Regions from separate parts of the Streptomyces sp. NPDC014991 genome, predicted to be linked through region 2. Evidence: riboswitches for the same ligand, from Rfam matches in the RefSeq annotation. Region 2 holds a riboswitch; the other holds the start of a gene.
What was found. A riboswitch is a leader RNA that binds a small molecule or an ion and turns the genes downstream of it on or off. The one in region 2 is predicted to bind S-adenosylmethionine.

Region 1 (7,556 bases), on a different contig from region 2:
TCGCGGACGGCGGCGACGATCTCCGCCGCGAACCGCGCCCGGGCCACCGGGTCGCCGCCGTAGCCGTCGGTGCGGCGGTTGGTGTGCGCCCACAGGAACTGGTCGATGAGGTAGCCGTGGGCGCCGTGGATCTCCACGCCGTCGAAACCGATGCGCTCGGCGTCCGCCGCGGCCTGGGCGAACGCGCCGATGACGGCGTCGATGTCGGCCTGGGTCATGGGCGTGGCGTCCGCGGTGCCGTCGATGCGCAGGCCGGAGGGGCCGTGGGAGGGGGCGTCCGGGAACGGCGCGTCACCCTGGTTGCGGACGGTGCCGATGTGCCACAGCTGCGGGACGATCGTGCCGCCGGCCGCGTGTACGTCCTCGGCGACCTTCGCCCAGCCCGCCAGCTGCTCCTCGCCGTGGAAGCGCGGGACGCGGTCGCTCTGGCCGGCCGACGGGTGGCCCACGTAGGTGCCCTCGGTGACGATGAGGCCGACGCCGGCGGCGGCGCGGCGGGCGTAGTACGAGCGCACGTCCTCGCCGGGGATGCCACCCGGGGAGAACATCCGGGTCATCGGCGCCATCACGATCCGGTTGGGGACGGTGAGGCCGTTCAGGGCGATCGGCCGGGACAGGATCCGGGCCGTGCGGGAGGCGGAGGCGGGGGTCGTGACGGTCACGTGGGGGCTCCTCGGGGTCTCGCTCGGTATACCGTTCGGTATGTGCGCGCGCATTGTTGCACCTGATGAATAAACCCCGTGCACGCCTCCGCGCATTCCGTCCGCACCCTCCTCTCCCCGTGACCCCGGTCACACCGGCACCCGCCGGAAACGCCCGAGGGCGGCACCCCCTGCCTCAGCAGGGGGTGCCGCCCTCGGGCGGAAGGACAGGCGATCAGCCGGAGGCCGATCAGAAGTCCATGTCACCGCCCGGCATGCCGCCGCCGGCCGGCGCGGCGGCCTTCTCCGGCTTGTCGGCGATGACGGCCTCGGTGGTGAGGAACAGCGCGGCGATGGACGCGGCGTTCTGGAGCGCGGAACGCGTCACCTTCGCCGGGTCGATGATGCCCTCGGCGATCAGGTCGACGTAGTCACCGGTCGCGGCGTTCAGGCCGTGGCCCGGGGTGAGGTTGCGCACCTTCTCCACCACGACGCCGCCCTCGAGGCCGGCGTTGACGGCGATCTGCTTCAGCGGGGCCTCGAGCGCGATGCGCACGGCGTTGGCGCCGGTCGCCTCGTCACCCTCGAGCTCCAGCTTCTCGAAGACCTGGGAGGCCTGGAGCAGGGCCACGCCACCACCGGCGACGATGCCCTCCTCGACGGCCGCCTTCGCGTTGCGGACGGCGTCCTCGATGCGGTGCTTGCGCTCCTTGAGCTCCACCTCGGTGGCGGCACCGGCCTTGATGACCGCGACACCGCCGGCGAGCTTCGCCAGGCGCTCCTGCAGCTTCTCGCGGTCGTAGTCGGAGTCGCTGTTCTCGATCTCGGCGCGGATCTGGTTGACGCGGCCGTTGACCTGCTCGGAGGAGCCCGAACCGTCGACGATGGTGGTCTCGTCCTTGGTGATGACGACCTTGCGGGCGCGGCCCAGGAGGTCCAGGGTCGCGTTCTCCAGCTTGAGGCCGACCTCCTCGGAGATGACCTCGCCGCCCGTGAGGATGGCGATGTCGCCGAGCATGGCCTTGCGGCGGTCGCCGAAGCCCGGGGCCTTGACGGCGACGGACTTGAAGGTGCCGCGGATCTTGTTGACGACCAGGGTCGACAGGGCCTCGCCCTCGACGTCCTCGGCGATGATCAGCAGCGGCTTGCCCGACTGCATGACCTTCTCCAGGAGCGGGAGCAGGTCCTTGACCGAGGAGATCTTGGAGTTGGCGATGAGGATGTAGGGGTCCTCGAGCACCGACTCCATGCGCTCCATGTCGGTCGCGAAGTAGGCGGAGATGTAACCCTTGTCGAAGCGCATGCCCTCGGTGAGCTCGAGCTCCAGACCGAAGGTGTTGCTCTCCTCGACGGTGATGACGCCTTCCTTGCCGACCTTGTCCATGGCCTCGGCGATCAGCTCGCCGATCTGGGTGTCGGCGGCGGAGATGGACGCGGTGGAGGCGATCTGCTCCTTCGTCTCGACGTCCTTCGCCTGCTCCAGCAGGGCGGCGGAGACGGCCTCGACGGCCTTCTCGATGCCGCGCTTCAGGGCCATGGGGTTGGCGCCGGCGGCGACGTTGCGCAGGCCTTCCTTGACCAGGGCCTGGGCGAGAACGGTCGCGGTGGTCGTACCGTCACCGGCGACGTCGTCCGTCTTCTTGGCGACTTCCTTGACCAGCTCGGCGCCGATCTTCTCGTACGGGTCCTCGAGCTCGATCTCCTTGGCGATGGACACACCATCGTTGGTGATCGTGGGGGCGCCCCACTTCTTCTCGAGGACGACGTTGCGGCCCTTGGGGCCGAGCGTCACCTTCACGGCGTCCGCGAGCTGGTTCATGCCGCGCTCGAGGCCGCGCCGCGCCTCCTCGTCGAACGCGATGATCTTGGCCATGTGAAGTGGTCCCTCCAGGACTGGGGGTGATTCCTTCGGACCGCGCCCGCGCCCGCGACGGACGGCTCGCCGGCCGCGTGGTTCCTTGCCCCACTTGGCCTGCGGGCCTCACCGACCCGGTCCTCGTTGTCACTCTCACCTTCAGAGTGCTAACGCCAATGATTAGCACTCGGCATGGTCGAGTGCAAGCGCCTCGGGGGGTACGAACCCTCGGTCAGCCCCGCGCGAACACCGGCCGGGACCCACACCCGGGCACGGCCGCGGACCCGGACCCCGCTCCGGACCGGCACGGACCCGGGCACGGCGAAGGGCCCGCACCCTGTGCCGGTGCGGGCCCTTCGCCAACAGAAAACGTTCAGGCGCCGAGGCGAACCATGTCGGCCTGCGGGCCCTTCTGGCCCTGCGAGATCTCGAACTCCACCCGCTGGCCCTCTTCCAGGGTGCGGTAGCCGTCCATCTGAATGGCGCTGTAATGGACGAAGACGTCCGCACCACCGTCGACCGCGATGAAGCCGTACCCCTTCTCCGCGTTGAACCACTTGACGGTGCCCTGAGCCATGCCTAACTCCCCTATTACTGGCCCTTGCACAGATCCGCACTTCGCGAACCCGGGTCAGACCTCACCCCCCACTGGCCGGGGGCGTGCGCCGGAACGCGTCGACCGCGGCTGAATGTATCTGTCCAACTGCCGTCTGCAACAGGTCAATCGGACGAGAAATCTGGACGCGCGCGGTCCGGAATGTGGCGAGAATTCATCCGACTTCGGGGCAAGTCGGGCCTCACAAAGGGCACGAATGCCGCGGAACACCCCAGCACTTTGGCTGTTTCTTGTCGGGCGCGCGGCATGAAATGAAGGGCCGCCGACCCGCGGTCCGCGACCGTGTTCCCCAACTCTACCGCGCTCAATCACACAGAATTGCCCCCTCCGCTTCTCTTACGGAGGGGGCAATCACATGAACGATATGTAACCGGCGTTACCGAAGGTAATGATGCGGCGGATCAGCCGCCGGCGACCGCCGGAATGATCGAGACGCCCGCACCGTCCGGCGTGGCGGTCTCCAGGCCCTGCTCGAAGCGGACGTCGTCGTCGTTCACGTACACGTTGACGAACCGGCGCAGCCGGCCCTGGTCGTCCAGCACCCGGGCGGCGATCCCGGTGTGGTTCTTCTCCAGGTCGGCGATGACCTCGGCGAGGGTCGCGCCCTGCGCGGCGACCTCCGCCGAGCCGCCGGTGTAGGTACGCAGGATGGTGGGGATGCGAACGGTCACGCTCATGCGAGGCCAGCCTCTCGGAAGGAGTCCAGGGTCGGGCGGATGGTGGCGGTGAGACCGGTCCCGGCCACCGCGTCCAGGGTCTTCAGGCCGTCACCGGTGTTCAGGACGACCGTGGTCCTCGCCGGGTCCAGCACGCCGTTCTCGATCAGCTTGCGGGTGACGCCCACGGTGACACCGCCGGCGGTCTCCGCGAAGATGCCCTCGGTCCGCGCGAGCAGCCGGATGGCGTCCACCACCTGCTGGTCGGTGACGTCCTCCACGGCGCCGCCGGTGCGGCGGGCGATGTCCAGCACGTACGGACCGTCGGCCGGGTTGCCGATGGCGAGCGACTTGGCGATCGTGTTCGGCTTCTGCGGCCGCACGACGTCGTGCCCGGCTTTGAAGGCGGTGGACACCGGCGAGCAGCCCTCGGCCTGGGCGCCGAAGATCCGGTACGGACGGTCCTCGACGAGGCCGAGTTCGATCAGCTCCCTCAGACCCTTGTCGATCTTGGTGAGCTGGGAGCCGGAGGCGATCGGCACCACGATCTGGTCGGGCAGCCGCCAGCCGAGCTGTTCGCAGATCTCGTACGCGAGGGTCTTGGAGCCCTCCGCGTAGTACGGCCGCAGGTTGACGTTGACGAAGCCCCAGCCCTCGCCGGCCGAGTCGCCGATCAGCTCCGAGCAGAAGCGGTTCACGTCGTCGTAGTTGCCCTCGATGCCGACCAGCTCACCGCCGTAGACGGCGGCCATGACCACCTTGGCCTGCTCCAGGTCGTGCGGGATGAACACGCAGGAGCGCAGGCCGGCCCGGGCGGCGGCGGCGCCGACGGCACCGGCCAGGTTGCCCGTGGAGGAGCAGGACAGGGTGGTGAAGCCGAAGGCGCGGGCGGCCTCCAGGGCCTGGGCGACGACCCGGTCCTTGAAGGAGTGCGTCGGGTTGCCGGAGTCGTCCTTCACGTACAGCCCGCCGGTCACGCCCAGCTCGCGCGCCAGGTTGTCGGCCCTGACCAGCTCGGTCCAGCCCGGGTTCAGGTTCGGCTTGCCGGCGACGTCCGCGGGGACGGGCAGCAGCGGGGCGTAGCGCCAGATGTTCGCGGGGCCCGCCTCGATGCGGCGGCGCAGCTCTTCGGTGCCGTAGGCGGAGAAGTCGTAGGCGATCTCCAGCGGACCGAAACACTCCTCGCAGGCGAAGACCGGGCCGAGGGGCACCCGGTGACCGCACTCGCGACAGCTCAGGGCCGTGGCGGGACCGAGGTCGACGGTGGAACTGCCGGTGCTTGCAACTGTCTGCACAGCCATGGAGGCGAGGCCCTTTCTCCTCATCTTCCTCACGACGCACTTCGCCGTGAGACGGATTTGGCACCTTCCCTAGCCGGGAGCCTCGCGGAGACGATCAGAACTGATCTACGAGAACCGACTGGAGGGTTGCCGGGGCTTCATCGGGCCGTGTCCCTCTGCCCCTCTGGATGAGCAATATGTGGTTGTGGGGCGCGGGCGACCCCCGACATGCGATGGTCACCGGCGTTGTTCAAGACTGTAACCGAAGGCCAGGACAGTTGAGATAGTCGTCCGTACCGCGAGATGGATCACACGGTGTGTGTGGTCGTGACAGTGAGGAGCCGCAGACCGTGCTGGAAGAAGTCGAGCGCTGGCTGGCCGACCGCTCCTGGTCCGTGACCGACCGCCCGCTCCACCGCATCCTGGCCGCCAAGCAACGCACCGGCCAGACGATCAGCGTCGTGCTGCCCGCGCTCAACGAGGAGGAGACGGTCGGCGACATCGTCGCGGTCATCCGCCACGACCTCGTCGAGCAGATACCGCTGGTCGACGAGATCGTCGTCGTCGACTCCGGCTCCACCGACCGCACCGCGCAGGTCGCCGCGCGCGCCGGCGCCCGGGTCGTCCACCGCGACGCCGTCCTGCCCCGCATCCCCGCCGTCCCCGGCAAGGGCGAGGTGCTGTGGCGCTCGCTGCTGGTGACCGGCGGGGACATCGTCTGTTTCATCGACGCGGACCTGCGCGAGTTCTCCTCCGACTTCGTCTCCGGGATCGTCGGCCCGCTGCTCACCGACCCCGGTGTCGACCTGGTCAAGGCGATGTACGACCGCCCGCTCGGCGGCGCGGCCGGACAGGGCGGCCGGGTCACCGAACTCATGGCCCGGCCGCTGCTGAACATGCACTGGCCGCAGCTGGCCGGCTTCGTGCAGCCGCTGGGCGGCGAGTACGCGGCCCGCCGCTCCCTGCTGGAGCAGCTGCCGTTCCCCGTCGGCTACGGCGTGGAGCTGGGGATGCTGGTGGACGCGCTGCACCTGGCCGGCCTGGACGCGCTGGCCCAGGTCGACGTGGGCGTGCGCCTGCACCGCCATCAGGACGGGCAGGCCCTGGGCCGGATGGCCGCCGCGATCTACCGCACCGCCCAGCTCCGGCTGGCCCGCGGCCATCTGATCCGGCCCGCGCTGACCCAGTTCGAGCGCGGCGAGGACGGGTTCGAGCCGCGCACCTACTCGGTGGACACCGAGGAACGGCCGCCCATGGTGGAGATCGCCGAGTACGCCGAGCGGAAGGTGGCGTGAACAGTCCGTATACGGTCCCCTTCCCGGGTGGACCGTACGTTTGAGCGTTTGTGGGCCGGGCTAGGTTGAGGCGTATGGCTTCCACGCACGGCGCTGCTGAACAGGCTCAGGTGCTGGTCGCGTCCAATCGCGGCCCGGTTTCGTATCAGATCGACGAGGAGGGCTCGCTGCACGCCAGGCGGGGCGGCGGCGGGCTGGTCTCCGGGCTGTCGGCGATCGGGTCGGACGCGGACTCCGTGTGGGTGTGCGCCGCGCTCGGCGCCGGCGACCGCGAGGCCGTGCGGCGCGCGGACGGCGCACTGCTGCCGGCCGCGGACACCGGCGGGCAGCGGGTGCGGATGCTCGACATCGACGCGACCGTGCACGCCGAGGCCTACAACGACATCGCCAACTCGGTGCTCTGGTTCGTCCACCACATGCTGTACCAGACCCCGATGGAGCCGGTCTTCGACGCGCGGTTCCGGCGGCAGTGGGCGTCCTACCGGGCCTACAACCAGGCGTTCGCCGAGGCGCTGGCCGAGGAGGCCGCCGAGGGCGCGGCGGTGCTGATCCAGGACTACCACCTCGCCCTGGCCCCGCGCATGCTCCGCGAACTCCGCCCCGACCTGCGCATCGGCCACTTCTCGCACACCCCCTGGGCGCCGCCGGACTATTTCCGCCTGCTGCCCGACGACATCGCCGCCGAGCTGCTCGGCGGCATCCTGGGCGCGGACCGCGCGGCGTTCCTCACCCAGCGGTGGGCGGACGCCTTCACCGCCTGCTGTCAGGTGGTGCTCGGGCCCGACGCCGCCGCCGGCACCCGGATCGGGGTGCACGGTCTGGGCGCGGACGCGGACTTCCTGCGCGGACGGGCCCACCAGGACGACGTGGCCGAGCGGATGACGGCACTGCGCGAGGAGATCGGCCCGGGTCCTGACGGGTCGGCGCGCAGGGCGATCGTCCGGGTGGACCGCACCGAGCTGTCCAAGAACATCGTGCGCGGGCTGCTGGCCTACCGGCAGCTGCTCGACGACCACCCCGAATGGCGGGAGAAGGTCGTCCACGTGGCCTTCGCGTACCCGTCCCGGCAGGACCTCGCCGTGTACCGCGAGTACACCGCCGAGGTGCGGCGGGTCGCGGACGACATCAACGGGCGGTACGGCACGGCGGGCTGGACCCCGGTCGTCCTGCACGTGAAGGACGACTTCGCCCGCTCCCTGGCCGCCTACCGGCT
Region 2 (7,556 bases):
TCAACTCGACCATGCACATCTCGTTCGACGTGCGCGGTGGTCTGCTCATGCGGCAGATCCACCACTGGGCGGCGGTCGTCTTCCTCGCCGGCATGTTCGTGCACATGATGCGCGTGTTCTTCACCGGCGCGTTCCGCAAGCCGCGTGAGATCAACTGGCTGTTCGGCTTCCTGCTGTTCGTCCTCGGCATGTTCACCGGCTTCACCGGTTACTCCCTGCCGGACGACCTGCTCTCGGGCACCGGTGTCCGCTTCACCCAGGGCGCGATCCTGTCCGTGCCGATCGTCGGCACCTACATCTCGATGTTCCTGTTCGGTGGCGAGTTCCCCGGCCACGACTTCGTGGCCCGGTTCTACTCGATCCACATCCTGCTGCTTCCGGGCATCATGCTCGGCCTGGTGGTGGCGCACCTGATCCTGGTCTTCTACCACAAGCACACGCAGTTCGCGGGCCCCGGCCGGAACAACACGAACGTCGTCGGCATGCCGCTGCTGCCGGTCTACATGGCCAAGGCCGGCGGGTTCTTCTTCCTGGTGTTCGGCTTCATCGCCCTCATCGCCGGCATGGTGTCCATCAACCCGATCTGGGCGATGGGCCCCTACCGTCCCGACCAGGTCTCCACGGGCGCCCAGCCCGACTGGTACATGGGCTTCGCCGAGGGTCTCGTCCGCGCCATGCCGGGCTGGGAGATCAACTTCTGGGGCCACACGCTGGTCCTGGGCGTGTTCGTCCCGCTGGTCCTGTTCGGGCTGTTCCTCGCGGTGATCGCGCTGTACCCGTTCATCGAGTCCTGGATCACCGGCGACAAGCGCGAGCACCACATCCTGGACCGGCCGCGCAACGCCCCGACCCGCACCGCCTTCGGTGCCGCGTGGGTCGCCGGCTACGTGATCATGCTGATCGGTGGCGGCAACGACATCATCGCCACGCACTTCCACCTGTCGATCAACGCGGTCACCTGGTTCGTCCGGATCGCGTTCTTCGCCGGGCCGGTGCTCACGTTCATCGCCACCAGGCGGATCTGCCTCGGCCTCCAGCGCCGCGACCGCGACAAGGTGCTGCACGGCCGCGAGACCGGCATCATCAAGCGGCTGCCGCACGGTGAGTTCATCGAGGTGCACGAGCCGCTCAGCCAGGAGCAGCTGCACACGCTCACCGCGCACGAGCAGTACCGGCCGGCCGAGATCGGTCCGACGACCGACGAGAACGGCGTCGAGCGCAAGGTGGGCACCTCCCAGAAGCTGCGGGTGAAGCTCTCCAACGCCTACTACGGCGAGGACAGCCAGATCCCGAAGCCGACCGTCGAGGAGTTCAAGGAGATCACGAGCGGCCACGGCCACCACTGATCCCGGCGTCGCCACACCACGCAGAAGGGCCCCGTCCGTGTCGCGGACGGGGCCCTTCGCGGTGTCTCCGGCTGGATAGGGTGGGGTACGACGGAGCAGGACTGTGTACGAGGAGCGGCTGATGAGCGCTGTGACCCCCGCTGGCGGCGACACCGCGGCGGGCCGCTCCTGGCCCGCCCTGCTGAACGGTCTCCTTCAGGGCCGTGACCTGGCGGCCGACGACACCGCGTGGGCGATGGACCGGATCATGCGCGGTGAGGCGACCGACGCCCAGATCGCCGGATTCGCGGTGGCGCTGCGGGCGAAGGGGCAGACGGTCCAGGAGATCACCGGCCTGGTCCGCACCATGTACGAGCACGCGAACGTGATCGAGGTACCCGGCCGCACCGTCGACATCGTCGGCACCGGCGGCGACGGAGCCAGGACGGTGAACATCTCCACCATGTCCTCGCTCGTCGTGGCCGGTACGGGCGCGAAGGTCGTCAAGCACGGCAACCGGGCCGCGTCCTCGGCGTCCGGCTCCTCCGACGTCCTGGAGAAGCTCGGCGTCAACCTCGACCTCACCCCCCGCCGGGTCGCGGAGGTCGCGGAGGAGGCCGGCATCACCTTCTGCTTCGCCGTGAAGTTCCACCCGGCGCTGCGCCATGTGGGCGCCGCCCGCGGACAGCTCGGCATCCGGACGGTGTTCAACCTGCTCGGCCCGCTGACCAACCCGGCGCGGGTGCGGGCCCAGGCGGTCGGTGTCGCCGTCGCGCACGAGGCGCCCATCGTCGCCGGCGTGCTCGCGGAACGGGGCAACTCCTCCCTGGTCTTCCGCGGCGACGACGGCCTGGACGAACTGACGACGACATCCACCTCCCGGGTGTGGGTGGTCCGCGACGGCCGGGTCCGCGAGGAGTCCTTCGACCCCCGTGACGCGGGTCTCGACCTGGTTCCGGTGGAGGCGCTGCGCGGCGGCGACCCGGCCCACAACGCGGACGTCGCCCGCCGCCTGCTCGACGGCGAGCGGGGGCCCGTACGGGACGCCGTCCTGCTGAACTCGGCGGCGGCCCTGGTGGCCCTGGACCCGACCGACGCGTCGCTCCCCGAGCAGCTCCGCGCCGGCATGGTGAAGGCCGCGGAGTCGATCGACTCGGGGGCGGCCCGGCGGACGCTGGAGCGGTGGGTGGCGGCCAGCAACGCCTGACCGCACCGCACGTCGTCCCGCGATCCGGACACGGGTTGCGGGACGACGATCAGTTCGCGTACGTTCTTCCACCAGGTCATGAGTGACAGTCATGAGGCCCCGGCCGACTGTCCGGCAACCCTCCGTCCGTGGCGGGGTGCCCCGGGTGAGGACCAGGCCGTGGACAACAAGGTCCACGGCAAGCGCGGATCCCTCGCACACTTCTGAGAGTGTGGGGCCAGGGATCCTGGTCGTCGAGGAGCCCCCCGTGAGCAAGCGAATGCGCTAGGGCCGCAGAGCCCCGCCTCCGCATCCCCCTTCACCCCACCGGCGCTCGAGCACGCCCGCTCGCCCGGCGGATTCCACCTGCCTTCACGGGAGTTCAGCCATGTCCCTCTCCACCGCTGCCGCCGACCGGTCCCTTCGCGCCCCGCTGCCCGTGCTGGGCCGGGACGTCACCGTCCCGCTCGTGACGGGCGGCGAGGTCGCCTACGCCGCGCTCGACTACGCGGCCAGCGCCCCCGCCCTCCAGCGGGTCTGGGACGACGTCGCGGCCTACGCGCCGTACTACGGCAGCGTCCACCGTGGTGCCGGCTACCTCTCCCAGCTCTCCACCGACCTGTTCGAGAACGCCCGCGGGACCGTCGCCGAGTTCCTCGGCTGCCGCCCGGCCGACCAGGTCGTCTTCACCCGCTCGACCACCGACTCCCTCAACCTCCTGGCACGCGCGCTCCCGGCCGGCTGCCAGGTCTTCGTCTTCGAGACCGAGCACCACGCCTCCCTGCTGCCCTGGCAGGACGCCCGGGTGACCTGCCTCGACGCCCCGCGCACCCCGCAGCAGGCGGTCCGGACCCTGGAGCGGGCCCTGGCCGACCGCGACCCCCACGGCCCGGCCCTGGTCTGCGTCACGGGTGCCTCCAACGTCACCGGCGAGCTGTGGCCGGTGCGCGAGCTGGCCGCCGCCGCGCACGCCCACGGCGCCCGCATCGTCCTGGACGCCGCTCAGCTGGTCCCCCACCACCCGGTGGACATCGGGGACCTGGACGTCGACTGGGTCGCCTTCTCCGGCCACAAGCTGTACGCCCCCTTCGGCTCCGGCGTCCTGGCCGGCCGCGCCGACTGGCTCCAGGCGGCCGAGCCGTACCTCGCGGGCGGCGGCGCCAGCCGCAAGGTGACCCGGCGGCAGGACGGCGGGGTGGCCGTGGAGTGGCACGACAGCGCCGCCCGCCACGAGGCCGGCTCCCCGAACGTGATCGGCGTGTACTCCATCGCCTCCGCCTGCAAGGCCCTCACCGAGGCCGGCTGGGACACCCTCGTCGCCCGCGAGGAGCACCTGATCCGCACGGTCCGCGAGGGCCTGGCCGGAATCCCGGAGGTCAGGATCCTCTCCCTCTTCGGCGACGACGCCCCGCGCGTGGGCGTCCTCTCCTTCGTCGTCGACGGCTGGAACAGCTCGCACTTCGCCGCCGCCCTGTCCGCCGAGTACGGCATCGGCGTCCGCGACGGCCTCTTCTGCGCCCACCCCCTCGTCCGCACCCTGCTGGGCACCGACCCGCAGGCCCAGGGGGAGTGCGGCGCCCCGGAGGCGGCCCCGGGCGAGAGGTCCCTGAACGCCGTCCGGGTCAGCTTCGGTGCCGGCACCCCCGACGAGCACGTCGAGCGCTTCGTGAACGCCGTACGGGAACTGGTGCGGGACGGCGCCCGGTGGCAGTACCGCACGGAGGACGGCCGCTGCGTCCCGGCGGTCTGAGGAAGCCGGCCCGCCTCCCGGCCCCTGCCGGGGTGGCGGGCCCTGACGCGACGGCCTAGCATCTTTCGTTCGGATCAGGCCGGATCAGGGAGCGGGTCCTGGTGCCAGGACCCGCGAGCCCGGCATGATCCGAACGAGAGGCCCTAGTTGTCGAGGCCGATCGCGAACGCCGCTTCCAGGTCGTGCTGGGAGTAGGTGCGGAACGCGACGTGCGTGTCGGTGGCCTCCACGCCGGGGATCTTGCTGATCCGGCCGGGAATGATCTCGGCGAGGTCCTCGTGCTGCCCGACCCGGACCATGGCGATCAGGTCGTAGGTGCCGGTGACCGAGAAGACCTCGCTGACGCTGTCCAGCGCGGCGATGCGCTCCGCGATCTCGGGGATCCGGTCCACGCTGGTCTTGATCAGAACGATCGCGGTGATCACGGCTGTGTCTCTCCCTCGGTGACCGGAGCTGGTGCGGCCCTCACTCTAGTCGCCCGTTCGTCTCCCACCGCCGCCCCGCCGGGACCGCCCGCGCGGCTCCGCCCGCGTCCGTAGCGCACCCACGCGTAGCCGAATCCCAGGCCGAACCCGACCAGGTGCGCGAGGTAGGCCACCCCGGGCCCGTCGGAGGCCCGCCCCGCCGCGAACCACTGGAGCGCCGCCCAGAACGGCAGCACCACCCAGGCCGGGAAGCGCAGCGGCAGGAAGAACAGGAAGGGCAGAAGACTGGTCACGCGGGCGCGGGGGAACAGGTAGAGGAAGGCTCCGAGGACCGCCGAGATCGCCCCGGAGGCGCCGACCAGCGACTGCTCGGAGGTGGCGTTGGCGGCCGCGTAGCCCAGCAGGGCGAGGTACCCGCAGCCGACGTAGAACAGGGTGAACTGCACCCGGCCCATGCGTTCCTCGGTCATCGCCCCGAAGACGAAGAGGAACAGCATGTTGCCGAGCAGGTGGACCCAGCTGCCGTGCACGAACAGCGCGGTGGCCGGGGTGAGTGCTTCCCGGGCCGGTCTGCCGAACAGTTCGGCCGGCACCACGCCCCAGCGCCGGAAGTACGTCCGCTGCGCGGCGAGCAGCGCGTCCCCGGTGCCGTACCCGGGGGTGAGTCCGGAGGCGGGGCCCAGGACGAAGAGCAGACAGCACAGGACGATGAGGCCATACGTGATCGGCGCCGGGGTGCCCCGGACCGCTCGGAGTGCCCTGCCGACCGCCGTGCTCCAGGTGCTGATCATGACTACAGAGCATGACGTAACGGGATGGATGCTGACAGACCGCCTCGCCGCCGTGGACGGGCGGGCGGCGAGGTCCCGGCAGGCCGTAGGGTTACGAGCCACACGCGCCGGGGAACGGCGCGGACCGACACGAGAAGGAAGCGGACAGTCACGATGACGGTTCCCCTGCCGACGGCCACGACACGATGGCGCTGCACCCTGTGCGGCAACCTCACCCGCTTCGACGTGACCCGCTCGTCCAAGGTCGTCGAGTACGTCCATCTCGACCTGGCCGGTGAGCCGACGGTGGAGGAGCGCGAGGTGGTCAGTGAGACCATCGAGTCGGTGCGCTGCCGCTGGTGCAACGCGGTGGACCAGGTGGAACTCGTGGACAGGCCGGGCGCCGGCTCCTGAAGCGGAGCGGTCCCGGAGCGGCTTTTCGGTATTGGGGTGTGACGGATGGTGGAGAGCGCAGGCGGGGGGCCGGGCGACGGCACCGCTGAGGTGCTCGACCGTCCGCTGCCCGACGGCGTGCGCCGGCGGGTCGTGCAGATCGTCTCGGACGGCTTCGGCGGGCTGACCATGGCCGAACTTCCTGCCCAGTTGCGGCAGTACGCCCGGTTCGCCCCGAACCGCCGGGCCAAGTTCGCCGGCAACGCGATGGCGGCGGCGCTGGAGACCGATCCGCTGTTCCGGCAGCGGATCGGGGAGAAGTACAGAGAGACGCAGCCGGAACTCGCCGGCGCCCTCGACTCCGGCTCGCCGCCCCCGGCCGCGGATCCGCTCGACGTGGCGGCCGCGGCCTACGTACTGCGCCCGGCGGGCTGGGTGAAGCTGGTCACCGCGGCCGGCGAGGAGGCCCAGCGCGCGGACGCCGAGCGGGCCGACGAGGAGAACCGCGCCGAGCTGGACCGGCTGCGCGCGGAGCTGGCCCAGGCCCGCGACCACACCCGCGCCGAGACGGAGAGGCTGCGCACGGAGCTGGAGTCGGCGAGGAAGGAAGCCGACTCGCTGCACCGCAAGCTGCGGGCCGCGCTCAGCGACGTCAAGCGGGGCGAGGCCGCGCTGCGCAAGGCGCACGGCGAGATGGACGCCGCGCGCGCCGAGGCGCACGCCCGGGTGTCGGCCGCTGACAGCGAGTCGCGGCGGCTCAAGGCCCGTCTGAGCGAGGCCGAGGCCGCGCTGGAGGCCACCCGGCGGGCGGCCCGGGAGGGCCGCAGCGTGGAGGACATGCGGGTACGGCTGCTGCTCGACACCCTGCTGGAGGCGGCCCAGGGCCTGCGGCGCGAACTCGCCCTGCCCCCGGTGTCCGTGCGCCCGGCCGAGACGGTCGACGCGGTGGAGCCGGGCCGGATGACCCCGAAGGACATCGCGGCGCGCGCCCTGTCCGAGAACGACCCGGCCATCCTCGACCAGCTCCTCGCGCTGCCGCAGGCGCATCTGGTCGTCGACGGCTACAACGTGACCAAGACCGGCTATCCGCAGATGCCGCTGGAGAAGCAGCGGCTCAGGCTGCTGGGCCAGCTCTCCACGCTCGCCGCGCAGACCGGGGCCGAGGTGACGTGTGTCTTCGACGGCGCCGAACTGGCCGTGCCGGTGCTGCTCGCGCCGCCGCGCGGGGTGCGTGTGCTGTTCTCCAAGCCGGGGGTCACGGCCGACGAGCTGATCCGCCAGCTGGTGCGCGCGGAACCGCCGGGGCGTCCGGTCATCGTCGCCTCCACCGACCGCGAGGTGGCCGACGGGGTCGCCAGGGCGGGTGCCCGTCCCGTGGCTTCTGCGGTGCTTCTGAAGCGACTGTCCTGAAGGCCCAACGGACGTCATTCATGCCCGAATTGGGCGTAACGTCGCGCAACGTTGCGTCAATCGCGTCTCACTGCAGGTGAGTTATGTGCAAAGAATGCATGGCGTGACAGGGTTTTTTCCTGTGAGGATTTGAACTGATCACAACTGTGTCACTAGGGTCTGGGCTCGAACCTCCGAACGGGTGATCACTCACAAGAAGGAGTTCGTCCTCCGTGGCGTCCCACCGTCGACCCAAGCAGCCCAGTCGCACCCGTGTGACCGTGCTGACCACCGCAGCCGCCGCTGCCGTCGCGCTCA

Region 1: another riboswitch for S-adenosylmethionine. It lies ahead of thrC (threonine synthase); the one in region 2 lies ahead of ACF1BE_RS00985 (aminotransferase class V-fold PLP-dependent enzyme).

What each region holds. Positions count from the first base shown of each region.
Region 1 covers NZ_JBIBVY010000020.1:126,815-134,370, reverse strand. The annotation lists gene ACF1BE_RS27530 (NADH:flavin oxidoreductase) at 1-662, opposite strand, end outside; gene groL (chaperonin GroEL) at 892-2,514, opposite strand; gene ACF1BE_RS27520 (cold-shock protein) at 2,870-3,073, opposite strand; gene ACF1BE_RS27515 (MoaD/ThiS family protein) at 3,514-3,789, opposite strand; gene thrC (threonine synthase) at 3,786-5,069, opposite strand; SAM riboswitch class I at 5,087-5,243, opposite strand; gene ACF1BE_RS27505 (glucosyl-3-phosphoglycerate synthase) at 5,399-6,343, shown strand; gene ACF1BE_RS27500 (trehalose-6-phosphate synthase) at 6,418-7,556, shown strand, end outside.
Region 2 covers NZ_JBIBVY010000001.1:214,011-221,566, reverse strand. The annotation lists gene ACF1BE_RS00995 (cytochrome bc complex cytochrome b subunit) at 1-1,346, shown strand, start outside; gene trpD (anthranilate phosphoribosyltransferase) at 1,468-2,532, shown strand; SAM riboswitch class IV at 2,607-2,723, shown strand; gene ACF1BE_RS00985 (aminotransferase class V-fold PLP-dependent enzyme) at 2,900-4,261, shown strand; gene ACF1BE_RS00980 (Lrp/AsnC family transcriptional regulator) at 4,405-4,686, opposite strand; gene ACF1BE_RS00975 (rhomboid family intramembrane serine protease) at 4,683-5,477, opposite strand; gene ACF1BE_RS00970 (hypothetical protein) at 5,631-5,870, shown strand; gene ACF1BE_RS00965 (NYN domain-containing protein) at 5,916-7,259, shown strand; gene ACF1BE_RS00960 (NlpC/P60 family protein) at 7,472-7,556, shown strand, end outside.